DNA from 2 places in the Virgibacillus sediminis genome. Region 2 is predicted to be linked to the other one. Evidence: riboswitches for the same ligand, from Rfam matches in the RefSeq annotation. Region 2 holds a riboswitch; the other holds the start of a gene.
What was found. Region 2 has a riboswitch for S-adenosylmethionine ahead of ACFODW_RS11615 (PLP-dependent aspartate aminotransferase family protein). Riboswitches for the same ligand answer to the same signal wherever they lie in the genome.
Positions count from the first base shown of each region.

Region 1: another riboswitch for S-adenosylmethionine. It lies ahead of ACFODW_RS12100 (5-methyltetrahydropteroyltriglutamate--homocysteine S-methyltransferase); the one in region 2 lies ahead of ACFODW_RS11615 (PLP-dependent aspartate aminotransferase family protein).

Region 1 is NZ_JBHRRZ010000017.1:231,129-235,873, reverse strand. It holds gene ACFODW_RS12115 (pyridoxamine 5'-phosphate oxidase family protein) at 1-216, shown strand, start outside; gene ACFODW_RS12110 (D-glycero-alpha-D-manno-heptose-1,7-bisphosphate 7-phosphatase) at 286-810, shown strand; gene metA (homoserine O-acetyltransferase MetA) at 925-1,833, shown strand; SAM riboswitch class I at 1,906-2,013, shown strand; gene ACFODW_RS12100 (5-methyltetrahydropteroyltriglutamate--homocysteine S-methyltransferase) at 2,096-3,205, shown strand; gene ACFODW_RS12095 (TAXI family TRAP transporter solute-binding subunit) at 3,421-4,356, shown strand; gene ACFODW_RS12090 (DUF1850 domain-containing protein) at 4,346-4,745, shown strand, end outside.
Region 2 is NZ_JBHRRZ010000017.1:121,576-126,320, reverse strand. It holds gene ACFODW_RS11615 (PLP-dependent aspartate aminotransferase family protein) at 50-1,759, opposite strand; SAM riboswitch class I at 1,874-1,995, opposite strand; gene rarD (EamA family transporter RarD) at 2,265-3,185, opposite strand; gene megL (methionine gamma-lyase) at 3,423-4,607, shown strand.

The DNA of each region.
Region 1 (4,745 bases), 110 kb from region 2:
TATGAAGGAGAGGGATTTGGCGATGATTATGTAGAGTACCAAGGCAAGGTACGTCTCAATGATTCAGAGGAGATGCGCAGCAGGCTGTGGAGCGAAGATTTGGCGATGTATATGGAAGGACCCGACGATCCGAATTATGTGGTTCTGGAAATAGAGCCTATCGGTATCCGCCTAATGAATAAAACGGGTCAGCCGCCACAAGAACTGGAATTATAATACGGATGAGAGGTTGGGATAAAAAACGTTTGTCTCAGCCTCTTTTACTGGACGAAAGGAGAGTCTGCATTGTCCAAAGGAATATTTCTTGATCGGGACGGGGTCTTGAATGAAGTGCTTACGGACCGTGTCCAATTCGTTAATAGTCCGGAAGATTTTTATTTGCTGCCTGGGGTTGGAGAGGCAATTCATCTGCTGAATAAAGCGGGGTTCAAGGTGTTTGTGGTGACAAACCAGGGAGGAGTGGGACTTGGCTTTATGGCGAAAGAAGCATTGATAGAAATACATAACAAGATGCAGCAGGATCTGCACGAGTACGGAGCAGTGATTGATGATATTGCTTACTGCCCTCATAAACCGCATGCAAACTGTGCATGCCGGAAGCCGAAACCCCAGATGATTTTAGATTTGGCTGAAAAGCATCAGGTTGATATAAAGGAAAGTTTTATGGCCGGTGACCGGGAACCAGATATCCAGGCCGGGAAGAAGGCGGGAGTAAGGACTATTCTGATAGGAGACGGCATTTTGGACGGTGTTGATGCTGATTATGTATTTCCCGATTTACTGTCTGCAGCAAAATGGCTTACAGCATAAATTTAGGTGGAAAATTAAGTTTCCCTATTTTATTCCAGCCGAAGCTGTTGCGGGAATTTTGCATTATCTTTATAATAGTAAGCATTATCTGAGCATACACAGGGGGAGATGCTGTTGCCAATAAATATACCAAAGGAACTGCCAGCAACTGAAGAGCTGAGGCATGAAAAGATATTTGTAATGGATGAGGATCGTGCCAGATCACAGGATATCCGTCCGTTGAATATCCTTATCGTCAACCTCATGCCAGAAAAGGAAAGAACTGAACTGCAGCTCCTTCGTCTGCTTGGCAATACGCCGTTGCAGGTGAACATTTCCTTTCTGAGGATGAAGACACATGAAGCGAAGAATACTAGCAAATCTCATTTAGACACGTTCTATGAAACATTCGGAGAGGTAAAGGACCGCCGCTTTGATGGAATGATCATAACCGGAGCACCCATTGAACACCTTGAGTTTGAAGAAGTGGACTATTGGGACGAATTGACAGAGATCATGGAGTGGAGCAAGAGCAATGTCACTTCCGTACTGAATATTTGTTGGGGGGCACAGGCTTCCTTGTATTATCATTATGGAATCAACAAGTATCCGCTGCCGAAGAAGCTCTCCGGCATCTATCAGCACCGGGTTTCCGACCAGACCATCAATCTGGTCCGTGGGTTTGAGGATATCTTCAATGCCCCTCATTCCCGCTATACTGCCGTTTCCATGGAAGATATAGAGAAAGACCCGCGCCTTCTGCTGCTGTCTTCTTCCGAAGAGGCGGGCGCTTTCATAATTTTATCCAAGGATGAGAAGCATATCATGGTTACGGGCCATTTGGAATATGATGCAGATACGCTTGCAGAAGAATATGCCCGCGACTTGAGCAAAGGGCTTGATATCAGCATACCTGAGAATTATTTTCCGAATAACGATGTAAACCAGCATCCTTTGAATACATGGAGGTCCCATACACATCTGCTGTTCTCTAATTGGCTCAATTATTATGTCTATCAGCAGACACCATATCAATGGGATTAATCAACCCCTTTGCTTTTAGAGGAAAAAATGCTATCATACTAGATATGAAAATACAGACAATTAAATGAATTGTTCTTATCCGGAGAGGCCGAGGGACTGGACCAATGAAGCCTCAGCAACCTGTTTTTCCCGACAAGGTGCTACTTCCAGCAAGTCGTCTGGCGGCTTGAATGATAAGAGGGATGAATTGCTTTATGCAGGGTCTCTTCTTATGCGAGAGGCCCTTTTTCATTATTACACCATAGAAGGAGAGGGACGAATCATGGCAGTAAAGTTAGAGAAGAAGGCTCCTTTTAAAGGGGATCATGTAGGAAGTCTGCTGCGGCCGGAGCGCTTGAAGCAGGCAAGATTGCAACATGCAAATGGAGAAATTACAGCAGAACAGCTGCGGAAGGTCGAAGATGAAGAGATCATCAAGTTGGTGGAGAAGCAGAAGGAAGCAGGGCTGCAATCCATCACGGATGGCGAATTTCGCCGTTCCTGGTGGCATTTTGATTTCCTTGAAAACCTTGTAGGGGTAAGGGGATACGACCCAGGATCTGGGCTGAGCTTTAAAGGGATTGAAACAAAGTCCTATATTATCAAGGTAGAGGATAAGGTGGATTTTGATGAAAGGCATCCCTTCCTGGAACATTACAAGTTTTTGCATGAGCAAGTAGGAGAAAACCATGTACCTAAAATGACCATACCAAGTCCGAACATGCTTCTCCTGCGAGGAGAAATTGACGAGGATACATATGGCGTGGAGGACATTCTGCCGGATTTGACCAAAGCTTACAAGAAGGCCATCCGCGCATTCTATGATGCCGGCTGCCGCTATTTGCAGCTGGATGACACTTCCTGGGCAACTTTCTTATCTGAGAAGGGTCTCCAATCCCTCCGCGACAAGGGGTATGACCCGGAGAAGCTGCAGGAACTGTTTACCCGTGCGATTAATGAATCATTGGAAGGCCGTCCGGATGACATGCTGATAACCATGCACATCTGCCGAGGCAACTACCGTTCCCACTATTTCAGTGAGGGGTCTTATGATGCGGTTTCTGAAATTATTTTCAGTAAACTTCAAGTTGATGGGCTGTTCCTTGAATTTGATGATGAACGTTCTGGTGGATTCGAGCCCCTCAAGCATGTGAATAGAGATGACTTGCATGTGGTCCTCGGACTCATTACTACTAAGTTCGGCGAGCTGGAAGACAAGGAAGAAGTGAAACAACGCATTTCCAAAGCTGCTGAGTATTTGCCGGCCGACCAGTTGGCCCTCAGCCCGCAATGTGGATTTGCTTCTACTGAAGAAGGTAATGATATTACTGAGGAACAGCAATGGGAAAAAATCCGCCATGTCCTCGACATTGCCAAGGATGTATGGAAATAATAGATATTAAGAAAAGCAGGCTGCACTGGAAATTACTATTCCGGTGCAGCCTGTTTTTTTGTATATATATCGGGTAATATTTAACAAATTCAAAATAATGGTAAGTTACTTCCCAATTGAAACCGTTTGCTGTATACTATTTTTGGAATCTTATAAAGGGGGTAATAGAATTGTTACGAAATAAAATAGGTTTGGCATTAGGGGTATTGGTTTTGATGCTGCTTGCTGCCTGTGGCGGTGGGAATGAAGAATCAGGCGGTGAAGCAGGAGGCAATGGAGAAGGACTCGATACAAATATCGTCACCATCGCGACTGGTGGTTCTTCCGGTCCATACAACATTATTGGCACAACCTTGGCGGAAACATATAGTAATGAATTCGGAATTAATTCAAGAACACAGACCACAGGAGCTTCCGTGGAAAACGTCAACTTGATGAAAGAAGATAAAATTGAAATGGCTTTCACCATGAGTGATGTTGTGAGTCAGGCAGTCGAGGGGACGGGGAACTTTGACGCACCGATTGAGAAAGTCAATCAGATAGCAGCATTATACCCTAACTATGTACAAGTAGTGACTACAGCCGATTCTGGAATAGAAACCCTTTCAGACCTGGAAGGAAAACGGGTAGCGGTTGGCGACCAAAACTCCGGTGTAGAGGTGAACGCCCGTAATCTTCTGAAAGGACATGGGATAACCTATGACGACTTGGAAGTTGATTATTTAGGGTATGCTGAAGCAGCCGATGGACTGAGGGCAGGTCAATTGGATGCCGCTTTCCTGACCAGTGGGCTTCCTAATGCTTCCCTGTTAGAGCTTTCCGAATCACTGGACATCCGGCTGGTAACCATCAAACAGGAAGATGTAGAGGAAATCGCCCAGGATCAGTCCTATTTTGTACCAATGGAAATACCGGCAGATACGTATGGCAATGAGGAAGCAGTTCCAACAGCTGCCATCATGAATGCTTTGATTGTACGCGAAGATATGAGTGAAGAGGATGTCTACAAGTTGACAAAGGCATTCTTTGAAAACCTGGATTCTTTGGAAAACTCCCACCAGGCAGCTTCTGACATTTCCTTGGAAGAAGCCCAAGAAGGACTTGTAGCACCACTCCATCCAGGAGCCGAACGCTATTATAATGAACAGTAAGTGGATGAAATGGGGCGCATGGTTGATTGTGCCCTTTTTTTTCCTGTTTTTCAAACTACCTGTGATTGGGCTGGAAGCGGATAACACGGTCTACTATTTGAAAGAACCGGCTTTTCAGCTGAAATGGATTCATTCTGTGGAGAAAGAAGAATGGTTTGAAACATATGAACGGCATGGCAGCAAGCTTATGCTGACAGATACGCTGTTCAAGACATTTGGTGCCGGGACTCCTTCAGACGGAGAGGTGATCCGCAATCAGGATGGATTTGTCCATATGAAGGTGGAAAGGAAAATGGATGAAGTGAACTTGGCTGTTTCCAAGGATGCAGAAACTCGTTTGGAAACAAAAGAGGCTGTTATTCCTTTATATGAGTTGGTTGATCACCATG
Region 2 (4,745 bases):
TATGGTGCGGTACAGGTTGATCGGTGGGATTCATTATTACCAGCCTGGTTTACACTTCCACTGTCCTGTGTGCCGAACGGTTGTTTCTCAACTGTACTGCCTCTTCATAAGCATTCTTATCGCTGATGATTGTAAGGCCTGCCGCCTTGGCGTTTTCCAATGCGTCTTCCGCATCCCCCGGGTTGTCGACCCAGATGATTTTAGCTTGTTTATTGATGAACTGGTCGACGGCTGTTTGTGAAAGCTGTTTCCCGTCAGCCAGGATGGCATCGACTGCCTCAATATCTTCGCCGAGGTCGGAAGCATCGTTGACAGCTATTACCTCAAAACCGAGATTTTTCAATTTGCTGCTGGATGGGTGATCGCCTAGTGCAACAATCACTTTTTTGCGTACAGCGCCGCCGCTCCGGTCAAATGGGGAAGCGAGCAGCCACTTGACAGCATTCTGTTCATTGGAATCATGCAATCCCTGTTCGCCGGTAGCTTTGGAAATGGCCTGGTCCAGATCTGCCAGTACATCCTGCGGCGATTCAATGCCGACGGAGAGGCGTACCAATTCTTCTGTTACCCCGCTCTTCTGCAGATCTTCCGCTGTCAGCTGCTGGTGCGTGGTGGAGGCAGGATGGATGATCAGCGACTTGGCATCCCCTACATTTGCCACGTGGGACCAGAGTTCTACATTATCAATAAGTGTCCTTCCTGCATCTCTGCCGCCCTTTATACCGAATGTGATCACCGAGCCATAGCCAAATGCAAAGTACTTCTTCGCCAGCTCATGTGATGGATGGGATTTTAGGCCTGGGAAGCTGACCCATTCAACAGCAGGATGCTTCTCCAGATAGGAGGCTACTTCTTCTGCATTCTTTGTATGGCGTTCAATGCGCAGATGCAGGGTCTCCAATCCTTGCAAAAGAAGGAAAGCATTCTGCGGGCTTAAGGAAGCACCGATATCGCGCAGGAGCTGCACACGCAGTTTGGTGATGAAAGCGGCAGGGCCCAAGTTTTTATACTGAAGGCCGGCATAGCTTTCATCCGGTTCTGTAAATCCAGGGAATCGTTCGTTGTCCCAATTGAAGCGTCCGCCGTCGACAACAACCCCGCCGATAGTCGTGCCGTGGCCGCCAATCCATTTGGTTGCTGAATGGACGACGATATCGGCTCCCCATGTAAGCGGCTTGGCTACGTATGGAGTGGCAAATGTATTATCAATGATCAGCGGGATCTCATGCTCATGCGCAATTTCGGCAACCTTCTCAACATCGAATACATACAGGCTTGGGTTGGTGATGATTTCTCCAAATACGGCTTTCGTCTTCTTCGTGATGGCGGCGCGAATTGCTTCCGGATCGGTTCCATCTACAAATTTTACATCGATGCCGTAGCGTGGCAGGGTGTTGGCAAACAGATTGTATGTACCGCCGTAAAGATTGCTGTCGGCGACAATTTCATCGCCTGAGCTGGCCAGATTGAGGATCGATAAAGTAATCGCAGCCATCCCGGAAGACGTAGCTACCGCACCGACACCGTCCTCCAGCTGGGCCATCCGCTGCTCAAAGGCGTCTACGGTCGGATTCATAATCCGGCTGTAGATGTTGCCCGGTTCTGCCAGGCCGAAAAGATTCTGCGCATGTTCGGTATCACGGAAAACATAAGAAGTAGTCTGATAGATCGGAACCGCACGGGAACCTGTTGCAGGATCAGGCTGCTGTCCTCCATGTAGTAATACGGTTTCCGGGTTGAATGAATGAAATTGAGACATAAATAATTCCTCCTTGGTTTTGAGTTAACTGATGGTTACCATTCCCGAAGATGGAGGAAGGAGATAAAAAAGCCCTCTTCCTAAGAAGAGGGCTGTGGTTATCGACCGGTCCTCCTCTTATCTTCCAGATCGGATATGGATCTGTAGGATGTAGCACCTTTAAAGGCAAGTTGTACACTCGCTTTACGGTTGCCGGGCTTCGCGGGGCCTATTCCCTCCACCACTCGTGATAAGAGATATTAATCTTACTAAATTACTAAACATTATAGACTTTAATTTACAGTCATGTCAATAGATTTAGAAAATTAATTGTGAGATGATGCTTTAGTTAGCGGGAGGGGCGCGTGAAAATATCGCCCGGACGTTCGGGGAATCAGCAGGAGAGCGGAGATATCGCTCGGACGTACGGGGAATCAGCAGGAGCGTGAAAATATCGCCCGGACGTTCGAGATACCTCACTCGTGCGACCCCCATCTGAATCGGAGCAATAAAAAGATCGCTCTTTTTATTTAGGTAATGGACTCTGGGACCTTTTCGTCCGAAGATTCCTTCTGTAGGTGGACGCCATGTAGATGATCAGTGCAGTCCAAATCAAGAGGAAGGCTACGAGATGTGCCTGGGTAAATGGCTCTTGATAGAGGAATACACCTAACAGCAGCATGAGTGTCGGTGCGATATACTGCAAAAATCCCACCATAGCTAGCGGAATCTGCTTGGCTCCACTGGCAAACAGCAGCAGGGGAATGGCGGTGACGGCTCCACTACCGACTAGGACAAGGTTTGTTGCTGATAAAGGTTCTGCCCAGGTAAAAGAATTGTCCGTGATGAGAGATAGATAGATAAGGGCGATCGGTGTGACGATCAGCGTTTCGATGGTCAGCCCCGCCATAGTGCTTACCCGGACCATTTTTTTCAGCAGGCCATAAAAGGCAAAGGTGAACGCGAGAATCAGAGATACCCATGGGAATACACCGTAACTGACGGTGAGGTAGAGAACGCCCGCGGCTGCCAAGATGAAAGAAAGCAGCTGGCTGCCGGTAAAGCGTTCCTTCAAAACGATGACGCCAAGCAGGATGCTGACCAGCGGATTGATATAATAACCGAGACTGGCCTGGATGACATGGTCGCTGTTGACTGCCCAAATGAATGTGAGCCAGTTGAGGCTGATAAGGACGGAAGCGGCTGTGATCCCCCAAAACTGCCTTTTGTGTTGGATAATGGACTTGGCCTCCTGGAGAATGGTATGCCGTTTTCCGGTAAGCATGATCACAGCAGCCATAAATACGAAGGCCCAGATAATGCGGTGGGCAAGGACCTGGCCTGCAGGCACGTGATCTGCCAATTTCCAGTAAATCGGCAGGAAGCCCCATAAGAAATAGGCTCCCGTCGCATACAGGATTCCAAGCTTTTCCTGGTTGTCTTTCATGGTAAGACTCCTCTCTATGTAAAAACTCCCTCTGCGCAGGGAGCTGCTTTCTTTTTACTGCCTGCTGAGACAGGTGGATTCATGGTACGACGAGCAAATAAGACAAGTTTAGGAGCAAATATAAATAAAAGCAATAGGCAAGATTGAATAATTTATAGAAAACGCTTTCAAAAATCAGATTTCCAGAATAGAATAGTAGTAGATATGTTTTTCAAAACTAGCCCGGGGGGTTCCGTGATGGCAGATAAAACGAACAGGTTCGAGACAGAAGTGATTCATGAAGGATATGACTCCAAAGAAATGCTGGGCAGTCTTTCGGTCCCGTTGTTCCAGACTTCGACATATACCTTTGATACGGCAGAACAGGGGGAACGGCGTTTTTCCGGAGAGGAGGAGGGATTTGTCTATTCGAGGCTTGGAAATCCAACGGTTGCCGTATTGGAGGAGCGTATTGCCGCACTGGAAAAAGCGGAGCGGGGGCTGGCATTTGCCACTGGCATGGCGGCGGTCTCTGCGGTGCTTGTCTCATTGACAAAGGCGAATGATCATATTCTTTGTTCCTCCGGCCTGTATGGTTGCACATTTGGCCTGCTGACGATGCTCGAGGAAAAGTATAATATCCAGCATGATTTTTCTGAAATGGATACCAAGGAGGAGATCCGTTCACAGATTCGGCCCGAAACGGTGGCTGTGTATGTGGAAACACCGGTCAATCCGACGATGAAGCTGATTGATTTACAGATGGTGGCAGAGGTGGCCGGAGAATTCAATATCCCTGTCATCGTGGACAATACCTTCTCCTCGCCCTATCTGCAGCGGCCCTTGGAGCTTGGCTGTGATGTGGTGGTTCACAGTGCGACCAAATATATCGGCGGCCATGGGGATGTCGTTGCAGGACTGGTGGCTGGCAAGAAGGATTTTCTTGATGAGATGGCGATGACGACACGGAAGGATATGGGAGGTATGATGTCACCATTTGATGCCTGGCTGCTGTTGCGCGGCCTTAAAACATTGCCGATTCGCATGGATCGCCATTGTGATAATGCAGAGAAAGTCTTTGCGAAGCTGAAGGGCCATCCCAAAGTGAGCCGAATCTATTATCCGGGGGATGAAGAGCATCAAGATCACCATATTGCAAAAAGGCAGATGAAGCGGGGCGGTGGACTGGTTTCTTTTGAGATCGAAGGGACAAAGGCAGATGCCCAGCGGTTTCTCAATAACCTCCAGTTTATCAAAATTGCCGTCAGTCTCGGCGATGCGGAATCATTGATTCAACATCCGGCTACCATGACCCATGCCGTGGTGCCGGAAACAGCAAGGAAACAGATGGGTATCACCGATTCACTGCTACGCTTATCCGTCGGCTTGGAGAATTGGGAAGATATCTGGGATGATCTAGTGCAGGCGCTGAATCGGCTGTGAGCTTGGCATTTGAAGGGAAGGAAGCTGCTCTAGACAAATGTTACTGCTTATGCTTGGAATGCTTGATAGTGGCCCGCATCAAGTTCATGGGAAGGAAACTAGACTGGATAGCCGCTGAATAAGCTAAAAACAGGAGGG